3 regions of the Crassaminicella indica genome follow, and region 1 is predicted to be linked to each of the others. Evidence: riboswitches for the same ligand, from Rfam matches in the RefSeq annotation. Region 1 holds a riboswitch; each other region holds the start of a gene.
The links. Region 1 has a riboswitch for thiamine pyrophosphate ahead of thiD (bifunctional hydroxymethylpyrimidine kinase/phosphomethylpyrimidine kinase). Riboswitches for the same ligand answer to the same signal wherever they lie in the genome.

Region 1 (6,172 bases):
CTGCTGTTAAATAAGCTGGTCCATAATATTTTAAAACTTCTAAAGGATTTTGCTTTGAAACAGCTCCTGCGATCAAATAAAGAATGGTTAACCAAATAAAATGACCTACTAATACTAAAACAATCACTTTTAAGAATATAGGTAATTGTTTTGTCAGACTACCTGTATAAGCTAAGCCTGCAAATGTTGCTGAAATGAAGAAAGGAAGAATAGGAATAACGATTTTATTAATAATGGATAAGACCATGCTTTGTATTTCATTTAAGAGTTTTTCCATTGCTTCAGACTTTGTCCATATAACTGATATACCTGTTAAAATTGCTAGGATTAATGCAGTCATTACAGGCATTATAGGTTGAATATTTAATTCAAATGCTGTTTTAGGCAGCTCTATCAAAGCTTCTGCTTGGCTTGCAATATGTAAATGAGGGATGATGATATATCCTGCAATAGCTGAAAAAGTAGAAGCACCTACTGCAGATAAATAGGATATACAAAGAAAAGTTCCTAGCATTTTGCTTGCATTGTTTTTTAACCCTGTTATAGCTGGCGTAATGAATCCAAATATAACCAAAGGGACAGTAAAGAAAATAAATGAGCCGAGAATTTCTTTAATAGTTGTAATAATTCCCATGATTTGTTCATTTACCATTAGACCTAAAATAATTCCACCTATAATACCTATTAATAATTTAGGTATTAATCCAAGTTCTTTTTTACTACTCATTTCTGCAAGACCTCCTTTTAAATACTGATAGAAATATAATAAAAAAGTGAATAGCTGAAGTGAAAAACATTTTCTACTTTTTATATTATTTTTCTATGCATATGATACAACTTATTTTCTTGATTGTAAACTATTTCGTAATAATATAAGAAATATCATTAAAACATCATTGAATAATAGATATTTTTTATAAAGACAAAATGAAAAAATATTCAAGAAAGGTAAAATCCCGAATATGCAAAATATTGGGGATTTTTTTTATGAAGAAAATATGTTAATTTCATATAAATGAAGAAAGAGTTATTTGAATAAATTATTCAAGTATATTGCAGCTTCCTTTGGGTTATCTTGATTTAATATTGCAGAAACTACAGCAATACAATTTACTCCTCTATTGATAAGTGTTGATGCATTATTTAATGTGATCCCACCAATGGTTACAATAGGAATAGATACTTTAGCTTGAATGTCGTGAAAAACTTTTTCTGATATGACCTTTGCATCATTTTTAGTGCTGGTAGGAAATACAGCTCCAACACCTAGATAGTCAGCATTATTTTTTTCAGCAAGCATAGCGTCTTCTACAGTTCTTGCTGATATACCTATAATCTTTTCAGGACCTAATATTTTTCGAGCAACGGTTAATGGTAAATCGCTTTGTCCTAAATGAACACCATCAGCATCTACGGCTTGAGCAATGTCTACTCGATCATTGATAATCAGTGGTATATCATATTTTTTGCATAAATATTTCATTTTGAGAGCATTATTATAAAATTCTCTTGATGAAGATTTTTTTTCTCTTAATTGTAAAAGCTTTACACCTCCGTCAAGAGCCATTTCTACTTTATGGTAAAGTGTATCAAAATCCATTTTAGCATCATCTGTTACTAAATAAATGGTTTTATGCATTGTTTTTGATATGCTGTATTTTTGCATTTTATAAAACACCTGCCTTTTTATAAAGTTCATAAAAGTGATGTGTAGGACCTACTCCATGACCAATAGAAAATCCATGTTTAATAGCTATTGTGATATATTCTTTTGCTTTTTTTACTGCTTTATAAATATGCATTCCATTTGCTAAATTGGCAGTAATAGCTGATGATAAGGTGCATCCTGTACCATGAGTATGGGTGGCTTTGATTCTTTCTTGATCAAATAAATAAAATTCTTTTCCATCATATAAAACATCTGTGGCTGTTTTTGAAAGATGTCCGCCTTTTACTAATACAAAATTAGGACCTAGATAATGTAAGTCTTTTGCTGCTAGTTTCATTTTTTCTAAATCTTCTATTTTGTAGCCTAATATTTCCTCTGCTTCTGGAAGATTTGGCGTAATTAACGTGGTCATAGGCAGTAATTTTTCAATGAGTGCTTTTTTTGCTTTTGGCTTTAATAGATTATATCCGCTTTTTGAAATCATAACAGGATCTAGTACTAATGGTGGAAGGTCGTATTTTTTAAGGGTATTGGCAATTATTTCAATAGTTTCTGTTTTAGATACCATTCCAATTTTTATACCGTGAACATGAATATCATCAAAAATTGCTTTGATCTGATTGGCAATTACAGTTGGGGTAATATCTTGTACATCAAAGACGCCTTGTGTATTTTGAGCAGTAACTGCTGTAATGATACTCATACCAAATGTAGCGTGGGCTGAAAATGTTTTTAAATCTGCTTGAATTCCTGCACCTCCGCTGCTATCAGATCCTGCAATAGTTAAACAATGCTTCATATTATTGCTCCTTTCTTAAGAATGAAGAGAAATAAGCATTCCGATTTTATTGATAAAAATAAAAAGCACTCATCCAACAAGGATTAGTGCAATCATTTTACTTTATGTATTGCTTCCCTACGCTGGCATGATCCAGATCAGGTGAAAGGGTCAAAGAATCGACATTCTTACTCTCAGCTGGTTTTACCAGCTCCCCTAGCTTTTGGAATATTCTATTTGATTTTATGATACTACGATTACAAAAAATTTACAAGCTAGAAATATATATAAAAAGTGGATAGATAATCTTTGTATCAGCTATTATGTTATAATATATTTGTTAAGTATAATATAATAACCTTCATTTTCTTAATGAAGTGAGTTTTGAAGGTTTATTATTTTTTCATGGAATGAACTATTTTTATGAGTGTTGAGTGTAAAAAATAAATACAGTTTTTGGTTAGGAAGGTGAAATGATGAAATTCAGTGAATACGAATACAAAAGACCTGATATAAAAGCTTTTGAGGAACAATTTAATCAATTGTTAAATGCTTTTATTAAAGCAGAAAATTACAAAGAACAAGATGCTTTGATGCTAAAGATTAATGAATTAAGAAATGAATTTGAGTCTATGGAGCAGATTGCTTATATCAGATATACGATAAATACCCAAGATAAAGCATATGAAGAGGAACAAAACTATTTTGATGAAAATAGTCCTATTTATGAAGGATTAGTTGCCAAATATTATGATGCATTAGTGAATTCAAAATATAAAGAGCATTTAAAGGAAAAATGGGGAGAGCAGCTTTTTAATATTGCAAAGCTTAAGGTGAAGAGCTTTTCACCAGAGATTATTGATGATTTAAAGCTTGAAAATAAGCTGATGAGCGAATATACTAAGCTTTTATCATCAGCTAAAATATATTTTGAAGGGAAAGAGAGAACTCTTCCACAGTTAAGACCTTTTCAAATGTCATCGGATATAAAGCTGCGAAAGAGAGCTAATGAAGCAAAATATAACTTTTTCAAGGAAAATGAAGAAAAGTTTGATGAAATATATGATAAGTTAGTAAAGGTAAGAACAACTATGGCTCAAAAGCTAGGCTATGACAATTTTGTGGAGCTTGGTTATATTCGTATGCTTAGAACAGATTATGATGCAGACATGGTTAAATTTTTAAGAGAGCAAGTAAAAGCATATATTGTGCCTGTGGCTACAAAATTAAGAGAAAAGCAAAGAAAGAGATTAAATTTAGAAAGCTTGAAATATTATGATGAAATCCTTATATTTTTAGATGGGAATGCAAAACCTAAAGGAGATGCTAAGGCGATACTTCAAGCTGGAAAGAAAATGTATGAAGCATTATCTAATGAAACGAAAATATTTTTTGAATACATGATGGAGCATGAATTGATAGATGCTTTAAGCAGGAGTGGAAAGGCTCCAGGAGGATATTGTACATATATTGCTAAATATAAAGCTCCTTTTATATTTTCAAACTTTAATGGTACGGGAGATGATATAGATGTATTGACACATGAAGCAGGTCATGCTTTTCAAGTTTATGAAAGTAGACAGTATGATATACCTGAATATCATTTTCCGACTTTAGATGCTTGTGAAATACATTCTATGAGCATGGAGTTTTTTACTTATCCGTGGATGGAACTATTTTTTGAAGATGTGAAGAAATATAAGTTTGGTCATTTAACCGAAGCTTTTTTGTTTATTCCTTATGGTGTTGTTGTAGATGAATTTCAACATTATGTATATGAACATCCAAATGCAACACCGAAGGAAAGGAAAAATATGTGGAGAGCAATAGAGAAAAAATATCTTCCTCATAGGGACTATGATGGAAATGAATTTTTAGAAAATGGGGGGTATTGGTACCAACAGGGACATATATTTAAAAATCCATTTTATTATATTGATTATGTATTAGCAGAAATCTGTGCATTCCAATTTTTAAAAAAATCAAGAGATGATTTTGATAGAGCATGGAAAGATTATCTAAAGCTTTGTAGGGCTGGAGGAAGTAAATCCTTTTTAGAATTAGTAGACCTTGCCAATTTAGATTCTCCTTTTAAAGATGAAAGTATAAAGTCAGTTGCTGAAGAAATAGAAAAATATTTAAAAAACACTATGTAGTTGTAAATACATAGTGTTTTTTGATTTACTTAATTGTCTGCTCTGCTTCAAAATCAAATCCATTTACTTTAAAAATTTCAGTAATGAACTGCCAAAGCTCTTCTTTTCCTTCTCTAGTATCTGAAGAAACAGGCAATAATATATCTTCACTTTCCATGCAAAGCTCTTTTCGTATAATATTTAGCTGCTTTTGTCTTTGGCCTCTTTTTATTTTATCCAATTTTGTAGCAATAACAATACCATTAAAGCCAAAATGCTTAATCCAGCTATACATATGCTTATCTTGTTGTGTAGGAGCATGACGAATATCTACAAGCTGAAAAACATCTATCAGATTTTTTCTATTATTTAAGTATGTATCCATCATTTTTCCCCATTGTTTTTTGCTAGCTTTAGCTACTTTAGCATAACCATATCCTGGCAAATCTACAAATCGAAACTGTTTATTTATCTCATAAAAGTTAATAGTTTGAGTTTTTCCAGGGCTAGAGCTAGTTCTAGCTAGTTTTCTTCTATTTACTAAAAGATTGATAAGAGATGATTTTCCTACATTTGACCTGCCAGCTAAAGCAATTTCTGGTAGATCATCTTGAGGATATTGTTCTTCTTTTACTGCACTTATAATAATTTCTGCACTTTTAATCTTCATCATTTTCTTCCTTCCGAACTAATGCATGTTCTAAAACTTGATCCATATTTTCTACAAGTACAAATGTTAATTTCTTTCTTACATTTTCTGGGATATCTTCTATATCCTTTTCATTATCAATAGGTAATAATATTTTTGTAATACCTGCTCTATTTGCAGCTAATACTTTTTCTTTAATTCCACCTACAGGTAAGACTCTACCTCTTAGTGTAATCTCTCCTGTCATTGCTACATTTTTGTTAATAGGTATTTTAGTAAGCTCTGATATAACTGCGGTCGCCATAGTAATTCCTGCAGAAGGTCCATCCTTTGGTATAGCTCCTTCTGGTATATGTATATGAATATCAAGCTTTTGATAAAAATCTTCTGGTATCTTTAATGATTCAATCTTAGAGCGAATATAACTAATTCCAGCTCTTGCAGATTCTTTCATTACATCTCCGAGCTGACCTGTTAGTACAAGCTTGCCATTTCCTTTCATAGTTGTTACTTCTATGGATAAAGTATCTCCACCGACCCTTGTCCAAGCAAGACCTGTTACAACACCGATCTCATGATTTTCTTTAATCTTTTCATATCTATATTTTTTTCTTCCAAGATAATTAATTAGATTACTGGTATTTATTCGAACAATTTTTATCTTCTTCTCAACTATTTTCTTTGCAGCTTTTCTACATAATGTGGCAATTTGTCTTTCTAAATTTCTAACACCAGATTCCCTTGTATAGTAGTTAATTACATCTCGAAGTGTTTGTTCTGATATTTGAAGATTATTTTCTTCAAGCCCATGCTCTTTTTTTTGCTTAGGAAGTAGGTATTTTTTTGCAATTTTTAATTTCTCTTCTTCTGTATATCCAGATACCTCTATAACTTCCATTCTATCAAGTAGAGGTCTTGGAATAGTTCCTAAACTATTTGCT
Region 2 (6,172 bases), 600 kb from region 1:
TGTCCAGGTCCTTCAATCATTACCTGCACATTTCTTTCCCATGCTCTTAAAGTCAGCTCTCCTAATATTAGTAATTCCTGAATTTGACTTGCATCTGTAGCATCATTGATGCTTCCAGGTCTACATGCATCTCCAAGACTTAAAGTAACATCATATTCCTCACAAATATCTAATAACTCATCAAAATGTTCATAAAATGGATTTTCCTTATCATTTAATTCCATCCAAGCATAAATTAACGACCCACCCCTTGAAACAATATTGGTAAGTCTTTTATTTCTTTTAAAAACCTCTGCTGTATATCTATTGATGCCTGCATGGATTGTAACAAAATCCACCCCATCTTCTGCATGTTTTTTAACTACTTTCAAAAACTCCTCTGCCGTAATATCCTTTAATTCTTTATCATAAAACCCTACCGCATCATATACCGGAACAGTCCCTATCATTGCAGGAGACATTTCTATCAGTCTTTTTCTAAATTCTTCAGTTTTTCCATAAGAGCTTAGATCCATAATCGCTTCAGCCTTCATATCAATAGCTGTCTTAACCTTTTCAAGCTCTTTTTCTATATCACAGCAATCCTTTGAAATACCTAAGTTTACATTTATTTTTGTTCTTAATCCTTCTCCAACCCCCTCTGGATTTAAGCTTTTATGATTCTTATTTGCAGGAATAATCACCTTCCCTTCTGCAATCAAATTTTTTAAAACTTCTACATCTATATTTTCCTTTTTTGATACAAGCTCCATTTCCTTTGTGATTATACCTTTTCTAGCTGCATCCATTTGTGTTGTATATGTCATTTTTATTCCTCTCCTTTTCTATATTTGCATCCAATCCTTAAATACTGGCTGATACCCTTTTGATAAAATAACATTCTTCATCTCTTCTACGCTTCTATTATCTGATATCTCAAATTGTCCTTCTCCCTTATCATTACTGCTGTGTCCTCCTACTTCTGTGCTTACCCCTGCAGACATTTTGGTAACGCCTAGAGGGATTAAGTGATCTCTAAAGCTTGCTCTTTCCCTAGTAGATAATGTAATCCCTAAATATGGCATAAAAATCCTTAAAGCTAGTAAATACTGAACAATATTTTTATCACTCACATTATGAACTTCATCAAAGCATCCTGCATGAGGACGAATACGAGGTGGTGATATACTAATACATACATCTGGGTATTTGTTTTGGAGATAATTAGCATGAAGTCCACTCATAAAAGCTTCTCTTCTCCATTCATTTAGCCCTAAAAGAGCTCCAATATTCACATTCCTCATCTTAGCTTTGCATCCTCTTTCAGGTGTATCTAATCTAAAATGATAATCTTTTTTAGGTCCTGATATATGTACCCGATCGTAAATCTTCTCATCATATACCTCTTGATAAACAGCTAAGTTATCTACCCCTGCTTCTACCATTCTTTCATAATCCTCTTGCGTTAAGGGATATACTTCAATCCCAACAGAATCAAAATATTTCTTTAGAATCTTTACTGCATCTATAATATAAGATACTGGTGTAGCATTAGGGGATTCTCCTGTTAAAACAAGAATATGCTTAAGTCCTGTTTTAGCAATAGAAATAGCTTCCCTTTCTATTTCTTCTGGGGATAATTTTTTTCTTTTAATATTGTTATCCACATTAAACCCACAATAAGCACATCTATTCACACAGAAGTTTCCTATATACATTGGAGTAAATAATAATATGGTCTTTCCAAAATGCTGTAATGATAAAGCATGTGCCTTTTGTGCCATTTCTTCTAAAAAACTTTCTGCCTTTGGAGACAATAGTGCTAAAAAATCATAAATATTTATTTTATTTTTATTTAGTATTCTTTTAATCTCTGTTGATGTAACATTTTCAAAAAAAGCATCATAATCAAAATCCTTAAAATTTATATAAACATCATAAAAGCCCATCAAAACTCACCTTCATTCAAAAATCCTGTAAGTGGAGAAGAAGCAATAGCACATTTTTTAGTAGCTCCTAATTTTGAAAGATATGCAGTTCTTCCTGCTATTACTGCAAGAGAGAATGCTTTTGCCATATTTACAGGGTCATCAGAAGTAGCAATAGCTGTATTTACTAAAACTGCTGCTGCACCCATTTCCATAGCTTCAGCCGCCTCTGATGGCTTTCCAATTCCTGCATCTACAATGATTGGTAAATCTATTTCGTCAATCAAAATCTCAATAAGCTCCTTCGTCCTAATTCCTCTATTTGTTCCTATAGGTGCCCCCAAAGGCATTACTGCTGCTGCACCTGCATCTACCAATCTCTTTGCACTCATAAGATCAGGACTCATATAAGGAAGTACAACAAAGCCTTCCTTTGATAAAATTTCCGTTGCTTTAATAGTTTCTTGATTATCAGGAAGTAAATACTTATGATCAGATATAACCTCAATCTTTACCCAATCACCACAGCCCATAGCCCTTGCAAGTCTTGCAATCCTCACAGCTTCTTCTGCATTTCTTGCTCCAGAGGTATTTGGAAGCCATATAACATCTTTGGAAATATATTCAAGGATATTTTCTTCCTTAGCTTCAAGATCAACTCTTCTCACCGCCATTGTAACTACTTGAGTTTCAGAGCTTTTAATAACATCAGGTATAATTTTTTTACTCGGAAATTTTCCAGTCCCAATGAACAATCTGCTTTTTAATTCAATTCCTCCAATTTTCAATAAATCCATTCCATCATCTCCTAAACTTCATATTCTTCTAAAATAATCCTAAGCACTGTATTCGCTTGATGATTTGCGGCGATAGCAACTCTCGGTGCCATGAGTCCACAGCCCGGCTTTGCTTCTGATATTTCATCTCCAACTAAATAGAAGCGATCTCTCACTATTTTTGTTTTTATTGTATTATTCGAAAAATATCCAGCCATTCCAGAGGCTGCAACGATATATTTCTCAGGAAGCTTAGATAAAGCTGTATTGACTAAAGTTGCTTTACACATAGGATTGTCCAATGCTTCCACAATAATATCCGCATCTTCAAAGCAATCCTTTATATTGCTTTCATCAAGGTATAAATCTTTTGTTTCAACATCTACAAAAGGATTAATATTTTTTAGGACATCTTTTATTGCTTCTGTTTTTTTCATTCCTATATGCTTTGTAAAATACTGCTGCCTATTTAAATTGCTTGGCTCAACTACATCAAAATCTATAAGCACTAGTTTTCCTATTCCTAATCTTGCTAAAGAGACAGCTACATTTGAACCAAGTCCCCCAAGTCCTGCAATCCCTACACATGCCTTTTTTACTTTTTCATGAACTCCCGGTGTATGTCTAGCTACTAGTAAAGCTTCTAACTCCTCTTCATTTGGAATTTCTCCTCTTATAATGAGAGTAAGTCTGTCATCCTTCTTCAAAGGTGCATCTTCTCTTAAAATAAATCCGTTTAAAACAACAATATCTGCTTCCTTTTTTACAAAATCACGAATTCCAAAGGCTGTAGATCTTTCATTTACAATAACCGGCTTTTCATTTACATATATTTTCAAATCAACCACCTCCAACAAAGCTTACGATCTCTACTTTATCTGCTTTGTTTAATACATGCTCATTATATTTTTCTTTTGGAATAATTGTAAGATTTACTTCTACAACTACCTTTTCTTCATTCAAATCTAATTTTTTCAACATCTCACAAATAGTTATCTCTGAATCAAAATCCATTTCTTTTCCATTGATTATCATGCTTTTCCCTCCTTTCTTTTACGCTTTATCCCAAAAACACATTAAAATTAATATATTAAAAAAGTGCGAATTCATAGAGAATTCGCACTTTAAATAATAGCGTACAAAATATTCCCTACGTTGGCATTACCCAAATCAGGTTATACGGGTCAGAGATTTCATCTCTTTCTCAGCCCATCAACATGAGCTCCCCATAGTTTATAAAATTTTCCATTTTAAAAAGCTTACCCTAGGGTAAGCTTTAAAAATAATCATTTTTATCTTTAGCTTCCCTACGGCAGTATTAACTGCATCAGGTTATAAGGGTTAGGATTTCTCCCTCTCAGCCAAAAGGCACCCCTAGCATTTCTATTCTATTCTCTTTTATTGTAATCCTTAATTATGATTTTGTAAAGTTTTTGATTATATACCTAATTATTCTAATCCATATCTCTTCAATTTCTTATAAAGTCCTACACGGCTAATTCCAAGAGATTTCGCTGTTTGATATTTGTTTCCATTATTCTCTTTCAAACAGGCTACTATCATATCTTTCTCCATTTCTTCTACCATCTCTTTTAATGACTTATTTCCTATAGGATAGTTTTTTTTATCATTTTTAGTAAGTCTTGTTGGTAAATGCTTTGGTTTTATTATTAAGTCTGAATCTAAAAGGTTTATAGCCCTTTCAATAACATTTTCAAGCTCTCTTATATTTCCAGGCCAAGCATATTTTTTTAATATTTCTATCGCTCCCTGAGAAATCCCTTCTACATAAATACCTAATCTATTAGATAATTTCATTTTAAGTTCATTAGCAAGGGCTTCTATATCTTCTTTTCTTTCTCTAAGAGGAGGTATCTTAATAGACATTACATTTAATCTATAAAAAAGGTCTTCACGAAATTCACCATTCTTCACTAGAGCATCTAAATCTTTATTCGTAGATGAAATAATTCTAACATCTATTTTTCGAATCACATTCCCTCCAAGTCTTTCTACCTCTTTTTCCTGAAGAACCCTTAAAAGCTTTGCCTGCATAGCAAAAGGCATATCCCCTATCTCATCTAACAAAATCGTTCCTCCATTTGCAAGCTCAAATTTCCCTTCCTTTCCTCCCTTTTTAGCACCTGTAAAAGCACCCTCTTCATATCCAAACAATTCTGATTCTAGTAATTCTGCTGGTATAGCTGCACAGTTTATTTTTACAAAAGGTCCTAAATATCTATTGCTAGCATTATGAATAGAATGAGCAAAAAGCTCCTTACCTGTTCCACTCTCTCCTGTAATAAGAACATTAGAACTCGTTTTTGCTGCTTTCATTGCCATATCCTTTACAATACTCATACTCGGACTTTCTCCTACTAAATCTTGAAAGGAATATTTTGCAGACCTCTCCTTATTAAGTTCACTTTTATAGTAAGCAATCTCCTTCTCTAGTTTGGATATTTTTTTACTAAGTGTTTGAAAATCTCTTATATCCTTAAACATAACCTTTCCAACTGCACCAATAATTCTTCCATCCTTTTTAATAGGAACACGCATAGAGATCATTCTTTTATTTTTTATTTCCTGAATTTCTCCCACTTCCATAATTCCAGTTTCTAATACAACATGAAGTCTTGTATTCTCAATAACCTCTGCTACATGTTTTCCTTCAGGCTCTGATATATCTAAAAATTCTTTATAGGCTTTACTCATCATAGTAATGATTCCATTTTCATCAACAACAGTAACCCATTCATTGGCTGTATCCAAAATAGTATTTAGTATTTCTATATATATCTTATCCTTATCCATTTCTTTGCTCATTTTTCTATAATTAGTAATATCATGGAATAAAGCCATTGCTCCTTCAACATTTCCTTCTAATATCATTGGCATCATACTCATTCTATACTGTCTTTTATTGATGCAAACATTCCTATTTAATTCCTCTTTTCCTGTTTTCACAATAATAGGAAGTCTACAGTTTGGAATAATCTTGTGAATATGTTTTCCTATAATATCCTCTTTTTTTAAATCAAGTAATTTTTCAGCACGCTGGTTCATGACCATTATATTTCCAGCTTGATCTATTGCTAAAAGTGCATCAGGAATATTATTAATTAAAGCATCAAAGTATTTACTCATGCTCAGCCCTCCTCAAAGCAAGGACAATATATTTACAAAGCATACTTTATACAATTTCACTGAAATTATATCATATATTTTGAATTTCTCAAAACTTGTCGAATTTTGCGTATATTTAAAGCTAATAAAATCCCTTGATACACGTATCAAGAGATTATTATTTTTAATATTGATAAAATCCTTTCCCTGTCTTTCTACCTAAAAGATTTCCCTTCACCATCTTTTTCAACAATGGATGAGGTCTATATTTTGGATCTCCAAATTCTTTGTAAAGCACTTCCATGATCGCTAAATTCACATCATTTCCTATTAAATCAGCTAAAGCTAAAGGACCTATAGGGT
Region 3 (6,172 bases), 1.3 Mb from region 1:
ACATCCTTTAATTGAACAAGCTCCTCTTGAAGTCTAGCAACATCTCCTTTTGTAGCTGGACGATTATATTCTATATAAAAATCTCTTGATCTATATGATAAATCATCTATAAAACAATTCATATCACTTGCTATTAGCTTTGCTTTATTTATTTGATCTTGTACGGTTTTCATTTTATTTAAAACAGCAATCTCTACCCCATTTTTAAGCTGGATCATAACATATTTTTCTTTTTCTGTTACTTTTTCAATATCATAAAGGTTAATGTATCCCTTAGCTCCATCTTTTACAAATTTAGGTTTTCTCATTTTAAAAGGTATTAAAAGTAATCTTTGGTGGAATAAAATAGGTACACTTAACCGTTGATGTAAGACTTGTCCATATTTTTCTCTACAAGCTTCAATATGTATAGTATAGTATCTAGCAATAATCTTTAATACTGTTTTCATCGTTCTTTTATCTATAAAGCTTCGTCCATCTTCTGTAATCAATTTTGTAACATTCCCCATATTGAGTTGATAAATAGGAATCAATGCACATATGCCCACTTTTATAATGTTATCAATGTTTTTCATCTTATCACCCCTCGTTTTGTCGAACATATGTTTTGTTTTATTATACAACTTGTTCTCATAAATGTCTATCTCTACTTTTGTAAGATAATGGAGTTTTTTCTGAATAAACCTATTTTTCATATGTTCTTTTTATAGCTTCAATGGATGAATTTTTATAAATGCAAAAAATATATACTTCTTTAATAAAAAGTAGCTTGGGATTCCCCAAGCTACTTTTTATTAAATGATTTCATCAATATCTGTTGTAACAATTCTTGCAGAATCAATACCTGTTAGCTCACCACTGTTGGTTTGAAATATGTTCTTATCAATTATTACCTGCATTGCTGATTCTACTTGCTCTTTTGTCAAATCCTCCTTTGCATTGTCTACAGATATTTTTGTAGTTTTGCCACCTTGATTTTGAAAAATCATCTCTAATCTCTTTGTTAACAATCATAACACCTCCTTTTCTTATTTGCTTTCTGACTAAGCTTCTACTATTTCTTTTTCATCTACCCTTTCAACTTCAAGGGCTTTGCTGTTTTGCAGCCCAATCAAGGTAGTTGCGACATCATAGATGTCTTGATCCTTCGCAGTAGGCTTGATGTTTGAATAGGTTCTGCTTCTCTTTTTTTCATTTCCATTGTCATCCATTCCATTACTAAAAGTAATCTTTAGCTTTGAAGGACCCATTTTTACACTTACTGCCATATTTATCTCCTCCTTTCATTTATATAGATGATATTTTTTAAAAAAGTTTAGTATCAAAAAATAAAAATATCTGTTAAATTAATTGCTATCATATTCTCCAATAAAAAAAGATCAGACTCATACACTTGCTTAAGCCTGATCTTTTCATTATTTTAATGCATCCATCAATATTTTTTTATAGTTTAAAAAGCTTTCTGTAACAACAATATCTTTTTTCCTCGGTCTTTCAAAACTTATTCTTACTTCTTTTAAAACTCTTGCAGGTCTTTGACTAAGTACATAAATTCTATCTGATAAATAAATTGCTTCCTCTATATCATGAGTAATAAAAAGAACTGATCTTTTAAATTGACGCCATATGTCAAGAAGCCACTCCTGCATTTTTGAACGATTAATTGCATCTAATGCTCCAAATGGCTCATCAAGCAGCAAAAGCTCACTATCTACTAAGAATGTTCGAAGAAGTGCAGCCCTTTGTCGCATCCCACCTGATAATTCATTAGGGTATGCTTGTTCAAATCCTTCTAATCCAAAAGTATCAAAATACTTTTTTACCTCTTTTTTTGCCTCTCTTTTATTTTTTCCTTGAATTTCAAGAGGCAATATCACATTATCTATGAGCGTTCTCCAGGGCATTAGTAAATCCTTTTGGTGCATATAACTTGCTCTTTGATTAGATTTTTCTAAAGGTTCTCCATCTATTTCTACTAAACCTTCATATGCTTTCTCTAATTTTGTAATAATATGAAACAAAGTACTTTTTCCACAGCCACTAGGACCTATTATGGAAACAAATTCTCCCTTGTTTACATATAAGTTGATATTCTCTAATACCTTTAAGACATCTCTTTTGGAAATATAATCCATATGCACATTAGTTAACCTAATTTTAGGTGTTTGCATTTCTTTCTACTCCTTATTCTTTAGGTAAAAATTCATTAGTAAATGCAGCGTCTATATCAATTTTCTTTGCAATTAAAGCTCTATCGAAAAGCCAATTTGTATAATTTTCCCATACTTCTCTTTTCTGAATTCCCCATTGGCTTGCCTCTGCCTTATACTTATCACTCAAGAATTTCTGACTTTCAACAACTAACTCCTTATTTAATTCTGGTGCGTATTTTAATAAAATATCAGCAGCCTCAACAGGATTTTTTATAGCATACTCATATCCTTTACTTGTAGCTTCCATAAATTTCTTTACTAAATCCTTCTTCTCATTTATATTTTTTTCATTAGTGATAATAACAGGTGTATAATAATCAAGAGCAGAATCTTCTTTTCCTAAATCAATATAATTTAGTTCAATTCCCTTAAGCTTTGCTTCAATCCCTGTCCATCCTTCAAAAATCCATGCAAAATCAATATCCTTTTTACTTGAAGCAAAAAAATCTGTTGCCCCACTAGTAAGGATTTGAACTTTTTTTACATCTGCTCCATGCTTGTCCATCAGTGCCTTTAACGTTGCTTTCTCGATAGGAGAACCCCAACCACCATATCTTTTTCCTTCAAAATCCTTTGGTGTTTTAATCCCCTTTTCTTTCAAAGATGCAAAGCCTGATGTATTATGCTGTATAACTGCCGCAATAGATACCACAGGAACATCTTCTACTCTAGCTAATGTTACTTGCTCTTGATAGCTTATACCAAACTGTGCTTTATCTGATGCTACTAGCTGTTCTGCAGTTCCTTCTGCTGGTTGAATAATTTCAACATCTAGTCCCATATCTTTATAATATCCTTTATCCTTTGCAACATAAAGACCTGTATGGTTTGTATTTGGCGTCCAATCTAGTGTTACCGTAATTTTTTGAAGTTTATTATCTTCCTTTTGTACTTCCTCTTTCTTCTCGGCACAACCTGATAAACCTAAAACCATTACCAATAGAACGATCAATAAATTTTTTACTTTTTTTAACATGTAAATCTCTCCTTTGATTTGTTTGCTGATTCCACGGCATAATTTTTTTTGAAACTCTTTCAATCAATTGAAATATGCCAATGCTTAAGATCACCACGACAAATATATCTGCAAATAAAGCTGCTATACGAAAAGAGTTCATGGCACGAGTCATATATACTCCTAAACCACTTTTAGCTCCAATCCATTCTGCCAAAACAGCACCCATAATGCTGTAAGTAGCTGCAATTTTCAACCCTGAAAAAAATGCTGGCAGTGTGGCTGGCATCTGTACCTTTATAAATATTTGAAAAGGCTTTGCACCCATAACCTTCATCAAATTGATAAGATCTTGATCTACAGTCTCTAGTCCTTCTATAACACTTACAGCAATAGGAAAAAAACAAACCAACACAACAATTACAATTTTGGGCAAAATCCCAAATCCCAGCCAAATCATAAAAAGAGGTGCTAAAGCAATAATAGGAACAGTCTGGGATATGACAAATATCGGATAGATGATTTTTTTCAGAAGTTCATACTTATTCATCAGTCCTGCTGCAAAAATTGCAAATATAGTAGCTATAACAAAGCCTATACTAGCTTCAACAATAGTAGTTTTTGTATGTTCCCACAAAATTTGCCTATATTCGATCAAAGCACTTATTATAGAAGATGGTGCTGGAAGTATATATTTTGGTATATTATATATTTTTATAAGTATTTCCCATAAAATAATTAAAAAAACAATAAAAGCAATGGGTAGTACTTTATCTCCTGTATTTTCCCACTTTTTCATGCATAGTCACGCCCTCTGGTTTATAGTCAATTTTTACCATAGAAATAACTCTACTGGCTCCTTCTTCTACACAAATTTCCTGTGCTCTTTTTACAATGTCTAAAAGCTTATCTAAATCTCCCTCCATGGTAGTTTCCATAGGCCCTACTTCATACTTTACACCACTTTTATCAATAAGCTCAATCACTTTGTCTACTACGGGATATATCCTTTCTTCTAAAACTACAGGCAAAACCTGTATACTTACGTTTACATTTGCCATTTTTTCGCTCCTCTCTAAATCTTTAAAATTTTTCCAACAAAAAAATGCTGCTCAGAATAGGCAGCAGTTTTTATGTGCATTCCCTACGCTGGCATTACCCAGATCAGGTCTCATGGTCGGAATATTTTTTATTCCCTCTCAGCCAAAAACATCAGCTCCCATTGATTATTTTATTTACTATTTTTAGTATATACTTTTTTTGAATAAAATCAATACTTTTCTACTCAAGGTGTATTTTATAAATATTTATTTTGTATTTTCTACCATTTTAAGCTTTTCTATGATCGCTTTCCTATAATCTTCTTCTGAACGTCCTCCATTATATACATCTCCCACAATATTTCCCTTCTCATCTACAAATATTGTAGTAGGAAAAAAAGTCACGAAATCTAACAACTGCTTCTTCAACACATCATCAGGAATCAAAACACGAAAATCAGCATTTGACTTTTTCATGATTTTTTGTGCAGCTTCTACAGTATCTTCATCATCTCCAGCATCAACACATATGCCTATAATATTTGATCCTTTAGGTAAATTTTTATAAGCCTTTCCTATATCCGGCATTTCTTCTACACAAGGGCTACAAAAAGTTCCCCAAATATTCACCATAGTAATTTTATAATCCTTAAAAATATCTGAAGTGATTTTCTCACTATTCAGATCTTTCGTTTCAAATCCTGATATATTAAGATTACTAAATTTTTCATTATATTCTTCATACTGCTGTGATTCTTCTTCTTCTGTTAACATGATAGGATCAGCTGGTCCTATTATAACCGCTACTGCCAATAAACAAATTATACTTGCTAAAATTATTAATAATATCTTGAATGGCTTCTTCATCTTTACCTCCAGTTTATAAAATCTCTGATTTTTTTTTATCAGGAACATATTCTAATAAATCCCCTGGCTGACAATTAAGTTCTCTACATATAGCTTCTAATGTTGTAAATCTTATAGCCTTTGCTTTGTTATTTTTAAGTATAGATAAATTAGCATTTGTAATCCCCACTCTTTCTGCAAGCTCTGTAAGAGAGATTTTTCTCTTTGCCATCATCACATCTAAATTTATAACAATCCCCATAGCAACCTCCTCTAAATAGTAAAATCATTTTCTTCTTTTACTTCAACAGCTTGCTGGAAAACTTTTGATAATACTAAAATAAAACAACCCGAAAAGAAAAATATAAAAAATTCCATATCTGTATGAACGCCTTTCATATCTATAGTTATAAGATTAAAATCTACATATTTAGGATTTATAAAAAAGTTAATCAAATAGCATCCTGTAATAATAAAGCATTCTATAGCTATATTTCTTAATCTTTTTACATTTTCTCTTATAAATGGATTTACATATATTAAAGAATCTAAAATTTGTCTTAAATGAAAAATAATCATCATCAAGGAAATACTGCCTATTACAAACAAAGTATAAATAATGCTTTTTCTGATCAAACTTATATTTAAATCATTACTTGATAATACATGAATGGATAAATAGATAAACATTCCAACCCCAATAGTAAGCAAAATATTTAACAAAATCTTTAAAGCACTAGTTAAAGATCCTTTTCCATAATACCTCATACACATACCTCCCTTATTATTTTACTAATCTATATTACCATGCTATAAAATGTTTTTCAATATTTTTTTATCGAAAAACGATAACTTATTGTTTCCTCGCTTTTTTTATAATTCTAAATACACTAACATTAAAAGGACTTCTCCTGAGAAGTCCTTTTATTATGCATAGCTTTCTTCCTTTTCTAAATTTTTGAAGGCTACTGAAAGCATAAGCTTTATACGATTGATTTGATTCACTTCACTTGCACCAGGATCATAATCAATAGGCACAATATTGGCTTTTGGATAGCTTCTTCTAAGCTCCTTAATCATTCCCTTTCCTGTAATATGATTAGGAAGACACGCAAATG

Region 2: another riboswitch for thiamine pyrophosphate. It lies ahead of thiS (sulfur carrier protein ThiS); the one in region 1 lies ahead of thiD (bifunctional hydroxymethylpyrimidine kinase/phosphomethylpyrimidine kinase).
Region 3: another riboswitch for thiamine pyrophosphate. It lies ahead of KVH43_RS08125 (thiamine-binding protein); the one in region 1 lies ahead of thiD (bifunctional hydroxymethylpyrimidine kinase/phosphomethylpyrimidine kinase).

Annotation. Positions count from the first base shown of each region.
Region 1 covers NZ_CP078093.1:234,843-241,014, reverse strand. Annotated here, with positions in the region: gene KVH43_RS01290 (dicarboxylate/amino acid:cation symporter) at 1-727, opposite strand, end outside; gene thiE (thiamine phosphate synthase) at 1,028-1,666, opposite strand; gene thiD (bifunctional hydroxymethylpyrimidine kinase/phosphomethylpyrimidine kinase) at 1,668-2,468, opposite strand; TPP riboswitch at 2,566-2,675, opposite strand; gene KVH43_RS01275 (M3 family oligoendopeptidase) at 2,924-4,603, shown strand; gene yihA (ribosome biogenesis GTP-binding protein YihA/YsxC) at 4,629-5,252, opposite strand; gene lon (endopeptidase La) at 5,242-6,172, opposite strand, start outside.
Region 2 covers NZ_CP078093.1:833,336-839,507, forward strand. Annotated here, with positions in the region: gene thiC (phosphomethylpyrimidine synthase ThiC) at 1-806, opposite strand, end outside; gene thiH (2-iminoacetate synthase ThiH) at 825-1,928, opposite strand; gene KVH43_RS04005 (thiazole synthase) at 1,928-2,704, opposite strand; gene thiF (sulfur carrier protein ThiS adenylyltransferase ThiF) at 2,716-3,522, opposite strand; gene thiS (sulfur carrier protein ThiS) at 3,524-3,718, opposite strand; TPP riboswitch at 3,813-3,922, opposite strand; TPP riboswitch at 3,971-4,069, opposite strand; gene KVH43_RS04020 (sigma 54-interacting transcriptional regulator) at 4,133-5,836, opposite strand; gene KVH43_RS04025 (3-hydroxybutyryl-CoA dehydrogenase) at 5,994-6,172, opposite strand, start outside.
Region 3 covers NZ_CP078093.1:1,730,280-1,736,451, reverse strand. Annotated here, with positions in the region: gene KVH43_RS08155 (competence protein ComK) at 1-575, opposite strand, end outside; gene KVH43_RS08150 (DUF2922 domain-containing protein) at 795-1,010, opposite strand; gene KVH43_RS08145 (DUF1659 domain-containing protein) at 1,044-1,268, opposite strand; gene KVH43_RS08140 (ABC transporter ATP-binding protein) at 1,416-2,171, opposite strand; gene KVH43_RS08135 (ABC transporter substrate-binding protein) at 2,185-3,189, opposite strand; gene KVH43_RS08130 (ABC transporter permease) at 3,089-3,967, opposite strand; gene KVH43_RS08125 (thiamine-binding protein) at 3,939-4,229, opposite strand; TPP riboswitch at 4,292-4,401, opposite strand; gene KVH43_RS08120 (TlpA family protein disulfide reductase) at 4,476-5,075, opposite strand; gene KVH43_RS08115 (helix-turn-helix domain-containing protein) at 5,089-5,316, opposite strand; gene KVH43_RS08110 (DUF2975 domain-containing protein) at 5,328-5,822, opposite strand; gene KVH43_RS08105 (2-hydroxyacyl-CoA dehydratase) at 5,982-6,172, opposite strand, start outside.